2 regions of the Rhizobium sp. P43 genome follow, and region 2 is predicted to be linked to the other one. Evidence: riboswitches for the same ligand, from Rfam matches in the RefSeq annotation. Region 2 holds a riboswitch; the other holds the start of a gene.
The links. A riboswitch is a leader RNA that binds a small molecule or an ion and turns the genes downstream of it on or off. The one in region 2 is predicted to bind S-adenosylmethionine.

Region 1: it holds a riboswitch for S-adenosylmethionine, as region 2 does, so the genes downstream of both, metA (homoserine O-acetyltransferase MetA) here and AC1PUL_RS15630 (O-succinylhomoserine sulfhydrylase) in region 2, are expected to answer to the same signal.

The regions. Positions count from the first base shown of each region.
Region 1 is NZ_CM161539.1:3,845,851-3,857,035, reverse strand. Features, by position in the region: gene AC1PUL_RS19200 (ubiquinone biosynthesis hydroxylase) at 1-158, shown strand, start outside; gene AC1PUL_RS19195 (Trm112 family protein) at 200-397, opposite strand; gene AC1PUL_RS19190 (LON peptidase substrate-binding domain-containing protein) at 401-1,078, opposite strand; gene trxA (thioredoxin) at 1,165-2,139, opposite strand; gene AC1PUL_RS19180 (prolyl-tRNA synthetase associated domain-containing protein) at 2,207-2,710, opposite strand; tRNA gene AC1PUL_RS19175 (tRNA-Gly) at 2,986-3,060, shown strand; gene AC1PUL_RS19170 (aldose epimerase family protein) at 3,172-4,182, opposite strand; gene AC1PUL_RS19165 (vWA domain-containing protein) at 4,223-5,407, opposite strand; gene metA (homoserine O-acetyltransferase MetA) at 5,501-6,430, opposite strand; SAM riboswitch at 6,523-6,600, opposite strand; gene AC1PUL_RS19155 (DUF1737 domain-containing protein) at 7,836-8,042, opposite strand; gene AC1PUL_RS19150 (HpcH/HpaI aldolase/citrate lyase family protein) at 8,039-8,959, opposite strand; gene AC1PUL_RS19145 (hypothetical protein) at 9,070-9,300, shown strand; gene leuD (3-isopropylmalate dehydratase small subunit) at 9,465-10,070, shown strand; gene AC1PUL_RS19135 (pyridoxal-phosphate dependent enzyme) at 10,129-11,061, opposite strand.
Region 2 is NZ_CM161539.1:3,124,473-3,135,657, forward strand. Features, by position in the region: gene AC1PUL_RS15610 (glycosyltransferase family 2 protein) at 1-694, shown strand, start outside; gene AC1PUL_RS15615 (NADPH-dependent FMN reductase) at 756-1,310, shown strand; tRNA gene AC1PUL_RS15620 (tRNA-Gly) at 1,314-1,387, opposite strand; gene AC1PUL_RS15625 (2'-deoxycytidine 5'-triphosphate deaminase) at 1,461-2,552, opposite strand; SAM riboswitch at 2,633-2,711, shown strand; gene AC1PUL_RS15630 (O-succinylhomoserine sulfhydrylase) at 2,757-3,935, shown strand; gene apaG (Co2+/Mg2+ efflux protein ApaG) at 4,125-4,517, shown strand; gene AC1PUL_RS15640 (MYG1 family protein) at 4,595-5,521, shown strand; gene AC1PUL_RS15645 (putative bifunctional diguanylate cyclase/phosphodiesterase) at 5,568-7,385, opposite strand; gene AC1PUL_RS15650 (Hsp33 family molecular chaperone) at 7,897-8,886, opposite strand; gene argF (ornithine carbamoyltransferase) at 9,009-9,926, opposite strand; gene AC1PUL_RS15660 (acetylornithine transaminase) at 9,941-11,143, opposite strand.

The DNA of each region.
Region 1 (11,185 bases), 720 kb from region 2:
GTCTCTTCTCCAACGATGTGACGCCGGTTCGCGTGCTCCGAGACTTCGGTCTCGGCGTCGTCGATCGTATTCCCGCCGTGAAGAATTATTTCATTCGCGAGGCTGCCGGTGCAGCGGGTCGAAACCACCCCCGACTTCTCGGCGGCCAGAGCATCTGAGGTCATCCGATTACGGTCAGCTCCGGAACCGATCGCCGGCTCTAGGCCGGCATTTCGAGCTTGCGCGCTTCTGACACCAGCATGATCGGGATCCCGTCGCGGATCGGATAGGCGAGCCTGGCCTTTTCGGAGATGAGCTCGTTCTTGTCCCGGTCCCATTTCAGCATGCCTTGCGTCAGTGGACAGACAAGAAGCTCCAGCATCTTCGGATCAATCAGGCTGGTCGGATTATCGGCCATGGGTCACTGCAACATGGTGTCGGCGTCACCAAAGGTCCGGGCAAGCACGATCTCGGTAATGGCGATCAGGGTTTCGGCACGGGTCTTGAGATCAGGCGCCTCCAGAAGCGCCTGCTTTTCCGGCGGGCCGAAGGGCGACATCATCGACAGGGAATTCACCAATGTCAGGTTCGACGCGCGCTCGACGCTCTCCCAGTCCGCCTCCAACTTGTTGGCCTCCAGATAGGCCTTGAACGCAGCCAGGAGCCCCGCACGATTGACCTGCGCCTCATCCTCCGCCGACGCAAGATCGGCAACGAAGGGCGCAATGTGGAAGCTGCGGAACGGCTTCGTCGTCGTCGCCTCATCCAACAGCCGGAAACGGCAGACACCGGCGAGCGAGACGATATAGCGGCCATCGCCGGTTTCGGTGAAGGACGTGATGCGGCCGAGGCAGCCAACGGGGGCCAGGTTGGGGCGCTCCGGCAGGATATTGGCCTGCACTTCCGACATCGCCGGCTGGATCATGCCGATCAGCCGGTTCCCGGAGAGGGCCGCGTCGAACATCGCCAGATAACGCGGTTCGAAGATGTTCAGCGGCAGCTGTCCGCCCGGCAAGAGCAGCACGCCGGAGATGGGGAAGACCGGGACCGTCTCGGGTAAGTCCGCAGCCGTCAGATATCGGGCATTTCCCACTTGCATTGGAGCACATCCTGTCCGGAAAAGTCCGGCGTTCGTTCCTGCTTCTATCTGGGTCGCGGCGGCCAAAACTCAAGGCCGGCGGCAGCTCAAGAAAAGAGGATTGACGAAAGTCTGCGCCGTGCCATGACGGTTGCGGGATCCTTGGGGCCCCAAACCTCGAAGAACTGCAGGAGCTGCTTGCGTGCGCCGTCATCCTCGTAAGTCCGGTCCCGCTTCATGATCAGCAGCAGATGTTCTGCCGCTTCTTCGCGACGTCCTTCGACATTGCGGATCTTGGCAAGCTTCATCCGAGCTTCGTGATCGTCCGGGTTCAGCGACAGCGTATGTTCGAGTGCCACGGGATCGCCGAGCTTCCGGGCCTCATCGATCTGGTCCAGACGCTTCAGAACCGCCTGGATTTCGGCGGCCTTGGCCAGATCTTCCGGCAGCTGGCTCACGAGTTCGCGGGCCCTCTGGTGCTGGTTCGCCCCGATCATGCAATCGGCAAGCCCGGCAATCGCCTTGGTATTGTCGGGGTCCGCCTGGAGGATCGCCGCAAACAGCTGGGCTGCCCCATCGATATCGCCTGCGGCCAGCAGGCCGGCAGCCTCTTCCAGCACGGCAGCGATTTCAGCCGCCTGGTCCGCACCGGCCGGACCGGCAACCTTGTCGATGAAGGCCTTGACCTGGCTTTCGGGCAGTGCGCCCATGAACCCGTCGGCGGGGCGACCATTGACGAAGGCGACCACCGCCGGGATCGACTGGATGCCGAGCTGGCCGGCGACCGACGGATGGTCGTCGATGTTCATCTTGACGAGCTTGACGCGACCGCCGGCTTCCTTGACCGCCTTTTCGATGACAGGCGTCAGCTGCTTGCAGGGGCCGCACCAGGGCGCCCAGAAATCGACGAGGACCGGCTGGTTGCGCGATTCGTCCATGACGTCGCGGGCGAAATTCGCCGTCGTCGTGTCCTTGATCAGCTCGCCGACCGGAGCCTGACCCTCGGGAGCGCCACCAAACTGGGCCTTGGCCGTCATGGTCTGGTTGCCATAGCCGCCGTAAGGGTTGCCGTAGTCGCTCATCCTGTGCATCTCCCGCCTGTTTCGCAGCCCTTGCCGGGGCTGCCGTCCTTGCCGTTAAGATCGTATGTCAGGCCGTGACTTTCAAGACAAGCGGCGTATGCCCGGTCGCCTCCATGAAGCGGATCAGGTCATCGCGGCCGATCGAGGTCGTCGCATCATTGGAGAGCGGATGGCAGTTGATGATCTCGTGCTCCATCAGATCCTTGTCGAGCACGAAGGTGACGTTCTTGCCGGTATCGTTGATCGCACCGAGCGCCGTCACGGAGCCAGGGACGACGCCCAGATATTCCATCAGCTTCTCCGGCTTGCCGAAGGACACCTTGCTCGCCGCACCGATGATCGTGTGCACGGTCTTCAGGTCGACGGACGCATGTTCCTCGACCGTCAGCAGGAAGAAATTGTCCTTCTTGTCCTTCACGAACAGGTTTTTGGTATGGCCGCCAGGGATCTCGTCGCGCAGCGACACGGATTCGGCGACCGTGAAGACCGGAGGATGGCTCTTGGTCTTGTGGGCAATTCCCAGCTCGTCCAGAAAGCGGAAGAGATCGTCAGGCGTTTTCGGCGTCGTCATCATGGCCTCACTTGCAAAGTCGGTGTTTTCAGGCCCGTGCGTAACGGGATTTGTATCGAGGCATAGGCCCAAGACCGACATCCTGCAATCTTTCTTGCCGCCCAAAACCCCGCAAAAGCTGAGCTTTCTCAGCCTGTTGTGGCCACTCCAAATTTTTTTCGCACGGATCCGTCATTTCCCTGTTGCATTTGAAAATCGGTTGGGCCATATAGCGCCCGTCGCCGCAAGACGGACGGCCCACGATCCAGACACTACCCCAGGATCGCGGTTGATGAGCGGGTGTAGCTCAGGGGTAGAGCACAACCTTGCCAAGGTTGGGGTCGAGCGTTCGAATCGCTTCACCCGCTCCATTCTTCCTCCAAACAGTTTTTGAATTTGTGGGATTGATGGCCCCTTTGCGCGTCTTTCGTCGAAAAGCCTTGCCGGCCACAGATCACCCCGCAGCCGGCCCCCTCCTGACGTCAGCTCTTCGAAAACACGTAATCCGTTTCCTGGCGCAGCACCTCGCCGGGCCGCAGCACTGCGTTCGGGAAGTTCGGATGGTTGATCGCATCCGGCCAGACCTGGGTCTCCATGCAGAAGCCGGCAAAGGCGCCGTAACGGCGCCCTTTGAGGCCCGGAACGGCCGGCGAGACCTTGCCGCCGGCATAGAACTGCACGCCCGGCTCCGTCGTCAGGATCTCCATCGTCACACCGGAATTGACACTGCGCGCAAGCGAAACGCTGCGCTTGGCAACGCGGCTGCTCGAGAAACAGAAATTGTGATCGTAGCCGAGCTGCACCCCATCGACCTCCAGACGGATCGGTCGCATGTCGCGGAAGTCGAAGGCGGTGTTTTCGACAGGGCGGATTTCACCCGTCGGAATGAGGCGCTCGTCGACCGGCGTGTAGTGGTCGGCGGCAATCATCAGGTCGTGGCCGAGAATATCGGGGCGACCGTCAAGATTGAAATAGGCGTGGTGGCAGACATTGGCGATGGTCGGCTTGTCGGTCACCGTCTCATAGACCGCCGAGAAGACGCCGCCTGATTTGAGCGCGAAGCTCGCGCGGGTGCGCGTCGTCCCGGGATACCCCGCCCGCCCCTCCGGATCTTCGATCTCCATCACGACGTGATCGGTCGAATGCTCCAGGATCGTCCAGTTGCGCCGGCCCATGCCGTCGGAGCCGCCATGCAGATGGGTGATGCCCTTCTCGTTGAGCTCCAGCTGGTAGTCGACGCCATCCAGCGTGAAGCGACCGCCACCGATACGGTTTGCGCAACGGCCAGGCGTCGCGCCGAAATAGGGGGAATGGTCGAGATAACCGGCAAGGTCTTCGAAGCCGAGCACCAGCGGCGCATCGTGGCCGTCGAGCCTGAGGTCCTGTAGGACCGCGCCCAAGGTGATGATCGAGGCCGTCAGGCCACCGCCCGTCAGCACCACCTTCTCGACCGCCTCTCCCGTTGGCATCACGCCAAACACCGTCTTCGTCATCTTGTCGTTTCCTCGCCTCAAATTTTCATCGTCTTGTGTCTCAGCGCGAAAGCTCGCGGGCTGCGGCCTCCAGGCCGCCCAGCGTCAGCGGATACATCCGGTCACCGATCAGCCGCCGAATCAGTCCGACCGACATCGTATAGTCCCAGTTCGCCTGTGGCAGGGGATTGATCCAGAGATGCCGCCGGAAATGGTCGGTCAGTCGTGTGAGCCAGGCCGCCCCGCTCTCGGTGTTCCAGTGCTCGACCGAACCGCCGGGATGGGTGATCTCATAGGGGCTCATGGCCGCATCGCCGACAAAGATCAGCCGGTAGTCCGCGCCGAATGTCCTGATCACATCCACCGTCGCAATGGTATCGGCGTGACGGCGCTGATTGTCCTTCCAGACGCGCTCATAGGGGCAATTGTGGAAGTAGAAATACTCCATGTGCCGGAATTCGGAGCGTGCGGCAGAAAACAGCTCCTCGACCTCGCGCACATGGTCATCCATCGAGCCTCCGATATCGAAGAACATCAGGAGCTTCACGGCATTGCGCCGCTCGGCTTGCGTTTTCACATCCAGATAGCCGTGCTCGGCGGTGGAGCGGATCGTGCCTGCGAGATCAAGCTCCTCGGCCGCACCTTCGCGCACGAAGCGGCGCAGCCGTCGAAGCGCCACCTTGATGTTGCGGGTGCCGAGTTCGACGCGGTCGTCGAGATTGCGAAATTCTCTGCTGTCCCAGACCTTGACCGCGCGTCGATGGCGGCTTTGCTCCTGGCCGATGCGCACGCCTTCGGGGTTGTAACCATGGGCGCCGAAGGGCGAGGTTCCGGCCGTGCCGATCCACTTGTTGCCGCCCTGATGGCGCTCCTTCTGTTCGGCCAGCCGCTCTTTGAGCGTCTGCATCAACTTCTCGAAGCCGCCAAGGCTCTCGATCAGCTTCTTGTCCTCATCCGACAGATGCTTTTCCGCCAGCTTGCGCAGCCAGTCCTCGGGGATCGTCTGCCGATCGACGCCATCAGCGGCCCCCTCGCTCAAGATCCCGCCGAAAATCTCGGAAAACACCCGGTCGAAGCGATCGATGAATCGCTCGTCCTTCACCAGGGTGGTGCGGGCGAGATAGTAGAAGCCTTCGGGATCGAAATCGACGAGACCCGCTTCAAGGCCTTCGAGCAAAGCCAGGTATTCCCGCAGGGTCACGGGAACCTTCTCTTCTCTCAGGCGCAGAAAAAACGGCAGGAACATCGGACGACTATGGCTCGGTTCATCGGCGGCGGCATCCTGTCATAGAGCACCCCGCCTGTCCTCACAAAATCCGCGCCCGCCCCCGCGCCGCCGTCAGCCCGCCAGGTCCTTGCCGATCTCGTTCAGATCATAAGGCGTCATCTGGTAGATCTCGTTGATCCAGTTGCCGAACAGGAGATGCGCATGGCCGCGCCAGCGGTTGAGCGGGGTGAGCGTGTCGTCATTATGCGGGAAATAATTGTACGGCAGCTTGATCGGGATCCCCGCCGACTTGTCACGAAAATACTCGTCCCCCAGCGAGGTCGAATCATATTCGACATGGTTGAACATGTAGAGCCGGTTGGCGCGCTTCTCCTGCACCAGGCAGACACCCATCTCGTCGGATTCGAGCAGGATCTTCAGCTCCGGCACCTTCTCGATGTCGCCGCGACGCACTTCCGTCCAGCGGGAGACCGGCACCTGGAAATCGTCGGAGAAGCCGTTGAGATAGACGGAGGACGGCGCAAGGTTGCGGTGGCGATAGACGCCGAAGGCCTTTTCCTTCAGCGCATGCTTCGGCACCCTATGGAAGTGATTGATCGCCGCCATCGCTCCCCAGCAGACATTCATGGTCGAGTGAACATTGGTCTCCGTCCAATCAAGGATTTCCTCCAGCTCCGGCCAGTAAGTCACTTCCTCGAAGGGCAGCGTTTCCACCGGCGCGCCGGTGATGATGAAGCCGTCGAACTTGCGGTCCTTCACCTCGTCCCAGGTCTGGTAGAAGGAGAGGAGATGCTCCTCCGGCGTGTTCTTGGCCTTGTGGCCACCGACGCGCACCAGCGTCAGCTCCACCTGCAGCGGCGAGGCACCGATCAGCCGGGCAAACTGCACCTCGGTCTTGATCTTGTTGGGCATGAGATTGAGCAGGCCGATCTGCAGCGGGCGAATGTCCTGGCGAACGGCCATGGTTTCGGTCATCACCCGCACACCCTCATGCACGAGGGTTTCAAAGGCGGGCAGCGTATCGGGGATCCTGATCGGCATGTGACTCTCGACTTTCCTTGTCACGGCGGTTTCACACCGCGGAAACAAAAAACACCGGCAGCTTTTATATCGCCACCGGCCCTCGGAAAGTCTTCAAACTCGCCTCGGCCCTTTAGCGACTTATTTTACGTGGCTGCAAGCCGGCCGGCCAAATCACCACGGAACACGAGGCCTTTTACGCCTGTCACGGACGCGAATCAATGGGGAAGAGGATGGATGGGTGTGCCCTTATTTGTTCTCGAAGCCTGCCGAAGCCGAGCCGCTTCTCCCACTCGTAGATCGCATGGCTTGTGACTGGATCCTCGGGTCAAGCCCGAGGATGACAAAGTGTGAGGGGAGCGACAGGTATCCTCCACAACCGTTTCGATCGCACAACGCTTGAGGAGGATCCCTTCCTCCACGCTAGAGGTCGTCATCCTCGGGCTTGACCCGAGGATCCAGTCACAAGCCTTTCAAGGCCAGACGGCCACATCAAACCGCCCCACTTTTCGAAAAAAGGGGGACGACTTCCAAAAATCCCCCAACAAAATCAACGTCACAACTTTTTTTCATCCCCGCCCATTTTTCCCGCCTTACCCTAATCACCGTCCCGCCCTCGGATACACCTGACGATGCGATGTCAGGCGAGGCGGGGCCGGCGCCGGGGGCGCGTGCTGTCGCAGGCACAAATCCCCGGCCCGCTGCAACGGTCTCCCTCCGGACGAAGGGCTTGACGAGGGTGATGGGGTCGGATGCCCCAAAACCTGGATACCCTGATCGGAAGGACGTGCCTGAGAGGCACACAAACAAGGCGCCCGCGCTGTCGCGAACATCCAGACAGCGGGGCGAATAAAACGGCGGGGATGGCTTGGGATCGCCAATGATCCAAACTCATCCCCCGGGCGAGGGTCCCGGTCGGAATGGTGCACCATCCGGCGGGAACCTCCCGGGCCACCGGCCAGGCTGAAGCGTCATCTCGTATGACACTGCAGCCGGACCCGCGCCCGGTCATCCTCGGGCCTGACCCGAGGACCGTCGCCGCCTTGCCAGAGAGACGCATGCAGCGGGAAAAAACGCCGAACGAGGCGCCGGAAGGAGCCACATACATTACTTAGACAGGTTGCTTCTGGCGCCTCGTCCGAAACAAGCATTGATGACCCGGAGGGAGATGATCCCGACCGGCGGCGAAGCTTGGGCTTTTTGACAGTTCAGTGTCACCTCCCCCCATGCGGGGGAGGACGGAAAATCGAAGGCTTAGGCGAGCGCAAGCCGCCTAAACTTCAGATTTTCCTGGTGAGGGGATCAGTGCTGCGGGCACGACGAACAGACCCCCTCTCTGGCGATTTCTGATGTTTAGGCGGCTTGCGCTCGCCGAATTCATCGAAATCGCTTTCTCCCCCACCAAGGGGGAGATGGGAGAGCACGCTCACTGCTCGCCGAGTTTCATCGAGGGATCATAGTCCTTGCCATGCACCGTCTTTACCACGGCCTGGCCGCAATACATGCGGTTTTCGGCGGCGTTGAACGTGTGGCTCGGCGAGCCGTGCAGTTCCCAGCCCTTGTTGAGCGCGTCGGTCACGCGGTGGCAGAAGCTCGAATCATCCGGGCCGGTGAGGAAACGATAGACTTTCATGGCTTGTCCTTTCTGGCGTCGATCAAAGCGAGCTTGGCAAGCAGGCGGGCAGCCTCCTCGGCATGCAGTCGCTCGATCATTCGCCCGTCGATGTTGATGACATTGAGGCCCGCATGGGCCGGGTCGGAAAAGGCGTCGGCCACGATACGGGCCTCGGCAATCGCGGCATCCGAGGGGCCGAAATGGCGATTGGCAGGTTCGATCTGCACCGGATGGATCAGCATCTTGCCGTCAAAGCCCATGGCCCTGCCCTGCCCGCATTCCTCCGAGAAGGCTTGGAGGTCACGAAAATCGTTCGAGACGCTGTCGATCACGTCGAGCCCGTAGGCGCGGGCGGCGAGCACGACCTGCATCAGATAGGGCACGAGATAGGTGCGTCCGGGCGCTGCCGGAATACCGGTCGCCTTGCGCAGATCGTTCAACCCGACGACGAAGGCATCGAGCCGGCTGTCGCTGGTGCGCCCCGATGAGGCGATTGCCGCGGCATTCAGCACACCGCGCGGTGTTTCGATCATTGCCCAGATCCTGAGACCTTCCGCCGCATCGCTCTCGCTGAGCATGTCCGCCACGTCCTGCACCGTCACCGGCTCCTCGACCTTCGGGAGAAGAACGGCATCGGGCAGGGCGGCAAGGACCAGGCTGATGTCCTCGCGATAAAATGCGGTGTCGGCAGCATTGACCCTGATGATCCGCTCCCGGTGGCCAAGATCTCTATCTCTTAGGAAATTCAGAAGGTTGAGGCGCCCATCCTCCTTGCGGTCTTCGGCCACGGAATCCTCAAGATCGAAGATGACCGCATCGCAATCGAGGTCCGCCACCTTGTCCAGGGCACGGTCGTTGATCGCCGGAACTGTCAGGATCGAACGGCGAAGACGCGACGGGTGATGCGCGCGGAAGGAGGAGGCCTCTGAAGTCATGGCCGAGTTCTGGCAAGCTTTGCCCGGCCATGCAAGATGACAATTGGGTGAAAGGCCCTTGCAATGCCCTGGAATAAGGACCACCTTGGCATCTGAGAAAGGACACGATCATGCAGAATTTTCGATCCGCCGTTTACGCCCTCGCTGGCCTCGCCTTTGTCGGTCTCGCTGCCGCCTTCGCGGTTTCGCTGACGCTGGTGGTCGGTGCGCTCCTGACCGTTACGCTCGGCGCCCGCATGCTGATGGGCAAGACGAAGCGCGCTCCGGTCTACGTCAAGGCGAAGCGTCGCGAAGACGTGCGCGTCTGGAACGACGGCAAGGGCACGATCATCGATCTCTGATCTGGCCTTAGGCCGATCCTTCATCTCATCCGGGATCCGGATGAGATGCCTTTCGTTCGCGAAAGACATCGATCCAGCCTCTTCAAGATTCTCCTTCAATTTATTCCGGTTTTGCTCTATGGGCGGGTCATCAAACGCGCATTAGCCAGATCGAAGGCAGACTGATGGACAAGTTCGTAAAGCTCACCGGTGTCGCGGCACCGCTTCCGGTCGTCAACATCGACACGGACATGATCATCCCGAAGGATTACCTGAAGACCATCAAGCGCACCGGTCTCGGCACCGGCCTCTTCGCCGAAGCGCGCTACAAGGAAGATGGTTCGGAAAACCCGGATTTCGTTCTGAACAAGGCGGCTTACCGGAATGCCCAGATCCTGGTGGCCGGCGACAATTTCGGCTGCGGCTCCTCGCGCGAGCATGCGCCGTGGGCGCTGCTCGACTTCGGCATCCGCTGCGTGATCTCGACCTCGTTTGCCGACATCTTCTACAACAACTGCTTCAAGAACGGCATCCTGCCGATCGTCGTGAGCCAGTCCGATCTGGACAAGCTGATGGACGATGCCTCGCGCGGCTCCAACGCCGTGCTGACCGTCGACCTGGAAGCCCAGGAAATCACCGGTCCTGACGGAGGCAAGATCGCCTTCGAGATCGATGCCTTCAAGCGCCACTGCCTGCTGAACGGTCTCGACGACATCGGCCTGACGCTGGAGAAGGCATCGAGCATCTCGACCTTCGAGCAGTCCAACGCCGCCCAGCGCCCTTGGGCCTGAGCCTTGGCTGAGAAGTGACGTGATGAAGCCGGGCCAGTGCCCGGCTTTTTCTTTGACCTTAGAGGAAACGGGCCCGCCAGGCTTCGAGTGCGGCAAGCGACACGCCGATCCCGCCGCAGACCTCGATCAGCGGTGCCTTGTAACGCGACAGCCGATCGGCATGCACATCGGCGACGGCGAGTGCTGCACCGCAGGCGGGCTCGACGAGGATCCGTTGGGCATCGGCAAACTTCAGACAAGCCGCAACAGCCTCGGCGTCGGTGACCGTGACACTGTCGATCGGATGGGTTTCAAGCAGATCGAAGACATGTTGCGCGACCTGACGTGCGCCGAGCGAATTGGCGATCGAGGTGATGGCCGGGAGCGTGACGCGCTCCCTGGCAAGGACGGCAGCGTTCAGCGAGGCCGCACCTTCCGTCTCGACGGCAATGACGGGAACATCGCCCAGCCCATTGCGCCGCAGCCCCTCGACGATGCCGGCGAGCAGCCCGCCGCCGCCAACGCTGGTTACGACACAGTCAAACTCGGCACCGGCCTTCACCACTTCATCGATCAGCGTCGCGTGACCTTCCCAGAGCAGCGGATGGTCATAGGGATGGACATAGGCGGCCTTGCGTTCGGCCGCGAGTGCCACAGCATGGGCATTGGCCTCGTCGAAGACGACACCATGAACCATCACATTGGCGCCCGTTGCAGCGATCCGGGCGCGGACTTCGGCAGACGTTGTTTCCGGCACGACGATCGTCACCGGCACGCCGAGCGCCTTGCCGGCGACGGCAGCCGCGATGCCGGCATTGCCACCGGAGGCGCAGAAGATCTCGCGTGCCCCTTTGGCCACCTCGTGCTGGCACAGCAGGCCGACGCCGCGCAGCTTGAAGCTTCCCGAGGGCTGCAAGGCATCGAGCTTCAGCCAGAGCGGCAGGCCGCTTTTGCTGTAGTCGGCGGCCGTGCGCAGAAGGGGCGTTTGGATGTGGAGCGGAGAAAGCGGCATGGGGCACTCGAAAGGCAGGAAGGGAAGCTGAAGCTGTGCCGTGTTTTGAACCTCTGGACATGCCGGGTCAACCATCCCTCGCCCTTCGGTAAGCGCGCCAAACCGTACCGTTTCCGGCCTATCT
Region 2 (11,185 bases):
TCTGCCAGCGCTTGGGCATCATCGCATGCCTCTGCCCCTCGGCGGAACGTCGAACCATTTCAAAACGGCCCTACTGAGAGAAAGCGGCGGCTGGGATCCATACAATGTCACCGAAGATGCGGATCTCGGCATGCGCCTCTACCGTATGGGCTACCGTTCATCTACCCTGACTTTGCCGACGCTCGAGGATGCGCCGACCGAAATTCGGGTTTGGCTTGCCCAGCGGACACGCTGGTACAAAGGATGGCTTCAAACTTGGCTGGTCCTGATGCGCAAACCGCTGCAAACGGCGCGCGACATGGGCTGGCGGGCGTTCCTTGTCTTCCAATTGCTGGTCGGCGGCATGCTGATTGCGGCGCTCAGCCATCCCGGTCTGATTGTTTTCATCACCCTGCTCGTGATCTCGCTGATGCAGCCTCCCTCGGCGCAGCCAGATCTCTTCACCACCATGATGCTGGCCATGGACATTTTTAACATTCTCGGGAGCTACGCGATCTTCTTCGTGCTCGGGGCAACGCCGATGACGAAAGGCGAGAAGGCAGGCGTGGGCTGGAAATGGGCGATGATACCGGTTTACTGGATGGCGGTGTCGCTGGCGGCCTGGAAGGCCGTGATCGAGCTCCGGCTCAAACCGTTCCACTGGAACAAGACACCTCATCGCCCCAGCCGAACCGCTTTGCCGGCGACTGAGTGATTGCCCCGGACAGGTGGTCCTTCTACTCTGGGACAACACGATGCATCCGGAGACGACGACTATGGTGACATTGCTCGGTATTTCAGGAAGCCTGCGTAAGGGCTCCCTCAACACAGCCCTGCTGCATGCGGCAGCAGCCCTGCCCGCAGACGGCTACCGACTGGAAACAGCCGGCATCCAGGGCATCCCGCTTTATGACGGGGATCTAGAGGCATCGGACGGGATCCCACCAGCGGTCACGGCCTTGAAGGACAGGATCACCGCCGCCGACGGCATCGTCCTGTTCACGCCGGAATACAACAACGGCATTCCTGGCGCCTTCAAGAACGCCATCGACTGGCTGTCACGTCCCTCCTCCGACACGTCACGGGTCTTCGGCGGCAAGCCTTGCGCGCTTGTCGGCGCCTCGCCCGGAAATTTCGGCACCTTGCTCAGCCAGAATGCCTGGCTGTCAGTCCTGCACACCCTCGGCTGCCGAACCTTTTCAGAAAAGCGGCTGATGGTGTCTCGGGCTCACACGCTGTTCGACGGGGATGGCAAGCTGACGGATGAAGCGACGCAAAAGCGGCTCAGCGAGATGCTTGCAGCGTTTGCCAGTTTTGCGCGGCAGACATAAGGCTGGAGCGGGTGAAGGGAATCGAACCCTCGTATTCAGCTTGGGAAGCTGCTGCTCTACCATTGAGCTACACCCGCGACGGTCAGAGGAATCCAACAGTTCGCTGCTGGTGTCAAGCGCCGGCAGCCGGCTTTGCCGGAGCCTTGGTCGTCAAGGTTGGCGAAAATGCTTGGAGAGCTTCAGACCCTGCGCCTGATAGTTGGAGCCTAGCCCCGTGCCGTATAGGCCTTCCGGGCGCTCCTGCATGTGCTCGTAAACCAGGCGGCCGATGACCTGACCGTGCTCCAGGATGAAGGGCACCTCGTGGCTTCTGACTTCCAGCACCGCACGGCTGCCCGAGCCGCCAGCGGCCGCATGGCCGAAGCCGGGGTCGAAGAAGCCGGCGTAATGGACACGGAACTCCCCGACGAGCGGGTCATAAGGCGTCATTTCGGCAGCGTAGAGCGGGGGAACGTGGACGGCTTCGTTGGAAACCAGGATGTAGAACTCGTCGGGATCCAGGATCAGCTCGCCGCGCCCTCGGCTGTAGAGCGGTTCCCAGAAGTCGAGGACGTCGTGGGCGGCCTTGCGATCGACATCGATGACCGATGTGTGGTGCTTGCCGCGATATCCGATGAGACCGTCCGGCCCCGAGCCGGTCAGGTCTATGGACAACGCAATCCCACCGCCGGAAATGTTCGGCATGTCGCTTGCGACCAGCGTCTCCGCCTTGTGCAGGTCGAGCAGCTCGGCCTCGTTCAGAAGCGCGTGGCCGACGCGGAAGCGGATCTGCGACAGGCGCGAACCACGGCGGACGATGATCGGGAAGGTGCGCGGAGAGATCTCAAGGTAGAGCTGGCCCTTGTATCCGGCCGGCACCTTGTCGAATTCCTGGGCGTAGTCGACCATGACGCGGGTGAAGATGTCGAGGCGACCCGTGGAGCTCTTCGGATTGGCGGAAGCCGAGATCTCGGAGGGAAGGTCCAGGCTCTCCATCAGCGGCACGATGTAGACGCAGCCGGTTTCGAGAACCGCCCCCTGCTCCAGATCGATCTCGTGCAGCGTCAGTTTCTCGAGCTTGTGGGCTACAGTGCTGTTGCGACCCGGCATGAAGCTGGCGCGTACCCGCATCGCCTTGCCGCCCAGACGCAGGTCGAGGCTGGCCGGCTGGATCTGGTCCTTGTCGAGCATGACCTCGCTTTTCAGCTGGCCCTGACCGAACAAGGCACCGATCGCGCGATCGGACAAAATCCCTGGCTTCATGGTGGCTTTCCCAATCCTGTTTGGGCTCGACAAAACCAAAGGCCACCAATTGACGCAAGGCCTGCAAAGGCGTAATTGCAGCCTTATCCCGTGGTGATTTGGCCGGTCGGCTTGCAGCCACGTTAAACAAGTGGCTAAATAGACCGGGTTTACAAAACCGGTCCGTTCTCGCGACCGGTTTTTTTGTGTTCGAAAGGCACGTGCATGAGCAAGAACTGGCGCCCGGCCACCCAACTCGTCCATGGCGGCACGCTGCGCTCTCCTTATGGCGAGACGTCGGAAGCGATCTTCCTCACCCAGGGCTTCGTCTATGAAAGCTCGGAGGCGGCAGAAGCCCGCTTCAAGGGCGAGAACGACGGCTATATCTACGCCCGCTATGGCAGCCCGACCAATGACATGTTCGAAAAGCGCATGTGCATGATGGAAGGTGCCGAGGATGCCCGTGCGATGGCGTCGGGTATGGCTGCCGTTGCTGCTGCCGTGCTCTGCCAGGTGAAGGCCGGGGACCATATCGTCGCGGCTCGCGCGCTGTTCGGTTCCTGCCGCTATGTCGTTGAAACGCTCGCGCCGCGCTATGGCGTGGAATGCACCCTCGTCGATGGTCGCGACCTCGCCAATTGGGAAGCCGCGATCCGGCCGAACACCAAGGTCATGTTCCTCGAAAGCCCGACCAACCCGACACTCGAGGTGATCGATGTCGCCGGCGTGGCCAAGCTCGCTGACCAGATCGGCGCCAAGCTGATCGTCGACAACGTATTTGCAACACCCCTCTTCCAGAAGCCGCTGGAACTCGGCGCGCATGTCGTCGTCTATTCCGCGACTAAGCATATCGACGGTCAGGGCCGCTGCCTTGGTGGCGTGGTGCTCTCGTCCAAGGAATGGATCAACGAGAACCTGCACGACTATTTCCGCCACACAGGTCCTGCCATGTCGCCGTTCAATGCCTGGACGCTGCTGAAGGGCATGGAGACGCTGCCGTTGCGTGTGAAGCAGCAGACGACGAGTGCTGCCGCGATTGCCGATTTCCTGGCGGAACAGAGCGCCGTCGCCAAGGTCATCTATCCTGGCCGCAAAGATCATCCGCAGGCCGATATCATCGCCAAGCAGATGACGGGTAGCTCGACGCTGGTCTGCTTCGAGCTGAAGGGCGGCAAGGAAGCGGCCTTCAAGCTGCAGAACGCCATGGAGATCGTGAAGATCTCCAACAATCTCGGCGATGCCAAGAGCCTGATTACCCATCCAGCAACCACCACCCATAAGAACCTGACCGACGAGGCGCGTGCCGAGCTCGGCATCTCCGGTGGGACTGTACGCTTCTCCTGCGGCATCGAGGATACCCAGGACCTTCTCGATGACTTCGCACGCGCCCTGAAAGCCGTCTGAGCTCATCGATCGAATCGTCATGCAAAAATTTCAGCCGCGGGAAGCATCGCGGATGAGCAATTGACCTTGACGTGATCAGTCGCGTCGTTATCCCTTGAAAAGGCATGGTGTTCGTGTGTCGCCCTTGCTGCCGCCACAATGAACGCCATTTCTATTGGCATCGAAGGCAAGCTTTCGCAGGGTCCAGGCATGTATCGCGCTCTGACACGGGACATAGAGGTTCAAGTCGAACCTTACTATCTCGAGGAACAGTCTGACCCCGATGACAGCCGCTATGTCTGGGGCTACCGGATCGTCATCTCCAATCATTCTGCCAAGCCTGTGCGGCTGACTCATCGCTACTGGCATATCACCGATCAGAACGGTCAAATCGACGAAGTCAGCGGACCTGGTGTGGTCGGCGAGCAACCCCGGCTGGACCCTGGCGACACCTATGAATATTCCTCCGGCTGTCCGTTGGATACGCCTTCGGGAATGATGTATGGCACATACCGCATGGAAACCGACGACGGCGAGAGCTTTGATGTCGAAATCCCTGCCTTCTCGCTCGACAGCCCTGGAATGATCCGGACCCTCAATTGAGGATTGTCAGTTGAGTTGATCGGCCCCAGCCGCTATCTGGAGACATCGATCCCGACGTCGCCGAGGGCATATCCGGTATGAGCATAACCCATCTCGTAACCCATAGTGGCGGTTTTCATGCCGATGAACTGCTGTCGAGCGTTATCCTCACACGGCTATATCCGACGGCTCAGATCGTGCGCAGCCGGGCGCCGGAGTGGATCACACCCGCATCTGATCGCATCATCTACGATGTCGGCGGCGCGTATGATGACGCTCAACAGATTTTCGACCACCATCAGCGTGGAGCACCGCTGCGCGAGGACGGTCAGCCTTACAGCTCCTTCGGACTTGTCTGGAAGCATTACGGGCGTGCATATCTCGCCGACTGGGGTGTACCGGCCGATCATGTCGAGGCGGTTCATCAAAGCTTCGATACGAAATTCGTACTGCCCGTCGATTTGATGGACAATGGCGCGCTGAGCCCGGGAGCCGCCGGCCCGCTGGCAGACCTTACGCTGCCAAGCCTCTTGGAAACCCTGAAACCGGTGTTCGACGACAAGGAACCGGGCGCAGATGACAGGGCCTTTCATGCGGCTCTCGTGATCGCGCGCGCTGTCGTTGAGGCTGCCATCCGCCAGAGGGCGGCCAAGTTGCGCGCCGAGACCCTTGTTTTCGACGCCATTGCCGCGACTGGCAAAGGGCGCGTGCTGGAGCTGCCCATGGGCATGCCGTTCCGCCCCGCTATCGTGAAGGCTGGCGCCGACCACCTTCTGTTCGTCATCCATCCGCGTGACAAAGACTGGTGCATCACCGGGATCCGCAAATCGGACGACAGTTTCGACCAGCGAGCGGATTTGCCTGCGGCCTGGGCCGGGCTCAGTAACGGCGAACTGGAGACGGTCTCTGGCGTGAAGGGAGCAACCTTCTGTCACAACGGTCGCTTTATTGCTGCCGCCAATTCACGGGAAGCCATTCTGGAAATGGCAAAGATCGCCGTCGAGACGGCACTGCAACCGGCTTGAGGGTCTGTAAGACCTGTGCGCTGGATCTCGCCCGGCTATAGACCACTTATGCGAGGTTGACGTTGACAGGCTGGCGGGCGTCCACCATCAGCAGGCTCAGGACATTCCGCTGCGACATGGGCTTGCCAAAGAGGTATCCCTGGATCAACTGCGGGGAGAGAGGCGCAAGCGTTGCCATCTCGGCCTCGGTTTCTACACCTTCCAAGACGCATTTGAGCCCCAGGTTGCGGCAAAGCGTGATGATGCCCGCGACGATTTCCCGCGACGTCGCGCTGGCGGCTACCTTGCGAACGAAAGTCTTGTCAATCTTCACTTTGTCGAGCGGCAATTGGTCGATGTATTCGAAGCTCGAATAACCGGAGCCGAAATCGTCGAGCGCAATCTTGAAGCCGGCAGACGAGAGATCCTCCAGAAGCACGCAGGAGGCCGCGATATCCTTCATGACGGCGGTCTCCGTGATCTCGAACTCGATCCGAGCCGGACTGATCTGGCGCTTGTGAACCTGCGCCGCGAGCGAAAAGATGAAGGCGCGATCGGCAAGATCCTGCGCCGAGAGATTGAATGACACGGTGATATCGTCGGGCCAGAGCTCCAATGCGTCGAGCGCCTTGCCGAACAGGATTCGGGTGACCTGCTGGATGAGGCCAGCGCGCTCTGCTGCGCGAATGAAACGGTCCGGCCTGACGGGGCCAAGCGTTGGGCTCTCCCAGCGGGCCAGCGCCTCGAAACTTACGACCTTGTTTGCGGTGATGTCATATTGCGGCTGGAACTGGAGATGGAATTCTTCTTCCATCCGCGCCTCGCGCAGCGCCTTCTCCAGCGCCAGACTTTCGCGCATTTCCTTGTCCTGGTTGACTGTGAAGATCACCGACTGGTGGCGGGCCACTTGCTTGCCGTGATAAAGGGCGAAATCGGCCTTCTCGTAGATCTGCCGTGCGGTGGAGCCCATGGACGGGAAATGGGCAAAGCCGATCGTTCCGCTGACGCTCAGCACCAAAGGCTGAAGCTCGTAGTCCCGGCTGATGTCGTTGATCAGGCTGTTGCCGAAGGCCTCCACCTCGGCAGCACTCCTTTCGCCTTCAATGACGATGGCGAATTCGTCACCGCCGATCCGACCGAATTCGATGGCGTCCGTTTGCCGGAGCCTCAGCCGCTCCACGACAGCACAGAGAATATGGTCTCCGACAGCATGGCCATAGATGTCGTTGACGGACTTGAAGCCATCGAGATCGAGAACACCGACCCAAAAGGGTTTCTGGTCCTCGACCAGTTCTTCGATCCGGGCAAAGACGGAGCGCCGGTTGGCAATGCCGGTCAGGCTGTCACGCGCAGCGAGCTGGTCCGCCAGAAGTCGCGCATCAATTTGCCGGAGGATTGCCTTTCGCAATAGGCTTGCCATGCCGAAGGAGGCAAAGGAGGTGGCAAGCCCGATGAAAACGAACTGGTTGGCGATCTCGGGCGAAGCCTGTGCGGAAAACCAGAACAGGCTGCCGATCGACAGCGTGACGCTGGCCAATGTCGTCCTCAGGGTTACCCCCGTGGTTGAGAAGACCACAGCCATCAAGACGAAGTAGATGAGTTTCTGCTCCTCGAACTGCAAGAGCATGTAGGCGGCGACGTTGGAGTACATCAGCAGATTTGTGACGAATCCAACGATTTCGAGCCGCTGCAATGACGTGCCACGCGCTGGTAGCAATCCCCATCGAAAAACCGTGTAGAGTAACGCCGTGAGGAGACTGATGCCGCCTAAAATGAAGAGGTTGAGACCAGTTTCATCCCGCCAGTGCAGCCAGGTCACGAGATAGTAGTAAGCGGCGCCGGGCAGGAGGAAGCCGCGTACGATCGGTCTGTATGCCTCCGCCATCGCCCGCCTGCGGGTGACGCTGGTCCATAACCGGTATTGGTGTCTCAGCGCTTCGCTGAAGCCAGCCCACGGCCGCAGCTGTGGCCTGGTGTCCTTTTCGGCGGTGGCCGACAGTCCGGAATCAGCCGCATCTTTCGATACTCGCATTCACTATGTCCCCAAAGCGCTTCGAGGCACCTTAAGAAACATGTATTTAGAATAACTGAATAATTGCGTGGAAATACGCACTATTCCCAGAGCGTACAGCGCAGAGTTGCTGGAATGGGCATGCCTAGACTTCTCCACGGAAGCAGCCGCCGCAGAGAAGCGCGGTCTAGATTGGCAAAGTAACATGTCCTGTTCGACAGGTGTTCGACCGCCATGTAGTAGTCGAGGGCCGGTTACCCGGCCCTCTGCAGATCGATCAAGCGTTAGATCATTTCCGGTGAAAACGGGATCACCTGAAATGCTCTATCTATTTTTTTACGCAGTCCAGACGCAAAACCGCTGACGCACTTTTGCTGGACCTGCTCTAGACCGCTACCAATTCGTCCGGGCCGAATTCGTATTCCGTCGAGCAAAATTCGCAGGTGACGGTGATCTTGCCGTTCTCCGAACTCGCTTCGATTTCTTCGGCCGAGAAGCCCTGCAGAACGCCCTTCAAACGCTCACGCGAGCAACTGCAGCGATCATACACCGTCTGCGGCTCATAGGCGCGCACACCGCGCTCATGGAAGAGACGGAACAGCAGCCGTTCGATACCCACCTGCGGATCGGTGAGTTCGTCGGCATCGATCGTCTCGACCAGCATGCGGGCTTCATCCCAGGCATCGTCGCCATGCAGATCTGAATCCCGATCGTCACCGTCGCCGCCATGCAGATCGGGCTGGCGCATGCGCTCGGGCGCATCGGGCAGGAACTGGGCGATCAGGCCGCCTGCGCGCCAGGTGCGACGCGGCTTGCCGTCGGCATCGCGATCGAAGAGCTCGGCAGCCCCGAGACGCACACGCGTCGGGATCTGTTCCGACTGGCGGAAGTAAACACCGGCGATGTCTTCGAGCGAGGTGCCGTCGAGCGGGACTATGCCCTGGTAAGGCTGCATGAAGGAGCCCTGGTCGATGGTGAAGGCAAGCACGCCCTCGCCGAGCAACTCCTCGGGCGAAGCACGACCGGCCGCGACGGCATCGGCCACTGCCTGCTCGTCGAAGCGGGCATAGGCGCGCACGTTTTCCGGCGTCGCGAAGTCGGCGACAAGCAGGTCGACGGGGCCGTTGCCTTTGGTCTGAACCGTGAACTTGCCTTCAAACTTCAGCGAGGTGCCGATCAGCACGGTCAAGACAATGGCTTCAGCCAGAAGCCGCGCCACAGGCGCAGGATAGGCGTGGCGTTCGAGGATGGTGTTGATCAGCGGTCCGAGCTGGACGGCACGGCCGCGGACGTCGAGGCCCTCCACCTGGAAAGGAACCACGCGATCATCGCCGGCGAAACCGAATTCGCCGAGTTCTACTTGTCTCGTCGACATGAATGTACTCCCGGCACATAAAGCGCCATATGCTGGGCCCGAGCGGCCCGATCAGAAAGGGCACAGATGGGATCACCTGCGCGAAACGTCAAGTCGCCTGGCAGACGGCCCAAAATCCGATCTCAGATGGCGCCGAGGCACCAGGCGAGGATCGACTTTTGCGCGTGCAGGCGGTTCTCCGCCTCGTCGAAGACCACTGACTGCGCTCCATCAATCACCTCGTCGGTCACTTCTTCGCCGCGATGGGCTGGCAGGCAATGCAGGAACAGCGCTTCGTCCTTCGCCTTGCTCATCAGTTCGGCATTGACCTGGAACGGCTGGAAGACGTTGTGGCCGCGTGCCTTGTGCTCTTGGTTCATCGAGACCCAGGTGTCGGTGATCACCGCGTCAGCGCCAGCAACTGCCCGATCGGCGTCATGGCAGAGCATGATCTCACCGCCATTGTTGCGGGCCCAGTTGAGGATCTTGTCATCAGGCTCGGAGCCGAGCGGCACGGCCATGTTCATCTTGTAGCCAAAGCGGGCGGCACCTTCGACCAGCGAATGCAGCACATTGTTGCCGTCACCGGTCCAGGCGAGCGTCTTGCCGGTCACCGAGCCGCGATGCTCCTCGATCGTCATGATGTCCGCCATGATCTGGCAGGGATGGGTGAGGTCCGTCAGCGCATTGATGACGGGTACCGTCGCATGCTCTGCCATTTCCAGCAGGCGGGCGTGGTCAGTGGTGCGGATCATGATCGCATCGACGTAGCGGGACAGGACCTTAGCGGTATCGCCGATTGTTTCGGCGCGACCGAGCTGCATTTCAGTCCCCGAAAGGAACAGCGTTTCGCCGCCCAGCTGCCGCATGCCGACATCGAAGGAAACGCGCGTGCGGGTCGAAGGCTTCTCGAAGATCATGGCGAGCATCTTGCCGGCCAGCGGCTTGTCGGCCGTGCCGGCCTTCGTTGCCTGCTTGCGGGTCTTCGCGTCTTCGAGAATGCCGCGCAGGTCCTCTGCCATGACTGCAGAGAGATCGAGAAAATGCTTCGGAGATGCCATGAATGGGTCCTGTATTAGGCAGACGCTGCGACTGCCGCCTTGGCGCGGATATGCTCTGCGGCGTGTTCGATGCGAGCGAGACCATCGCGCGCTTCTGTGGCCGTGACTGTCAGCGGCGGCAGAAGGCGGATGACGTTGTCGCCGGCGGGAACACCGAGGAGATGTTCGTCGCGCATCGCCATGAGAAGATCGGTGTTCGGAACCTTGGCCTTGATGCCAAGCATCAGACCTTCGCCGCGCACTTCTTCAATCACGTCGGGAAAACGGTCCTTGAGTGAAGCAAGGCCCTGGCGGAAGACAAGCGCCGTATCGCGCACATTCTCAAGGAAGCCATCGCCGAGCACAACGTCGAGAACGGCATTGCCCACGGCCATAGCCAGCGGGTTGCCGCCATAGGTGGAGCCATGCGTGCCGGCCTTCATGCCATAGGCTGCCTCTTCGGTCGCGAGGCAAGCGCCGAGCGGGAAGCCGCCACCGATGCCCTTGGCCACTGCCATGATGTCTGGGGTGATGCCCGCCCATTCGTGGGCGAAGAGCTTGCCGGTACGGCCAACGCCACACTGAACCTCGTCGAGGACGAGCAGCAGACCGTGCTCGTCGCAGAGATCACGCAAGGCACGCAGCATTTCGACCGGAATCGGACGAATACCGCCCTCACCCTGGACCGGCTCGACCAGGATTGCAGCGGTGGCATCGGTGATAGCTGCCTTGACGGCCTCAAGGTCACCAAACGGCACCTGATCAAAACCTGGCGCCTTCGGACCGAAGCCCTCAAGATACTTCTCCTGGCCGCCGGCGGCGATCGTCGCGATGGTGCGGCCATGGAAGGCGCCTTCCATCGTGATGATGTGGAACTTCTCCGGATGGCCTTTGGCAAAATGGTAACGGCGGGCGGTCTTAATCGCGCATTCAAGCGCTTCCGCGCCCGAATTGGTGAAGAAGACGCGATCGGCAAAGGTCACGTCGGTCAAACGCGTGGCCAAGGCTTCCTGCCCCGGCACTTCGTAAAGGTTGGAGAGATGCCAGACCTTGTCGGCCTGATCCTTCAAAGCGCCGACGACATGCGGATGGCCATGGCCAACAGATGTTACGGCGACACCGCCCGCGAAATCGAGATAGCGTTCGCCAGTTTCCGTCACCAGCCAGACGCCCTCGCCTCGCTCGAAACGCAGTGGCGCCCGATTGTAGGTCTGATAGAGCGGCGTAGCATTGGCCATGGCTTCACAATCCTTCTCGACATTCCGGCACCAGGTACGGAA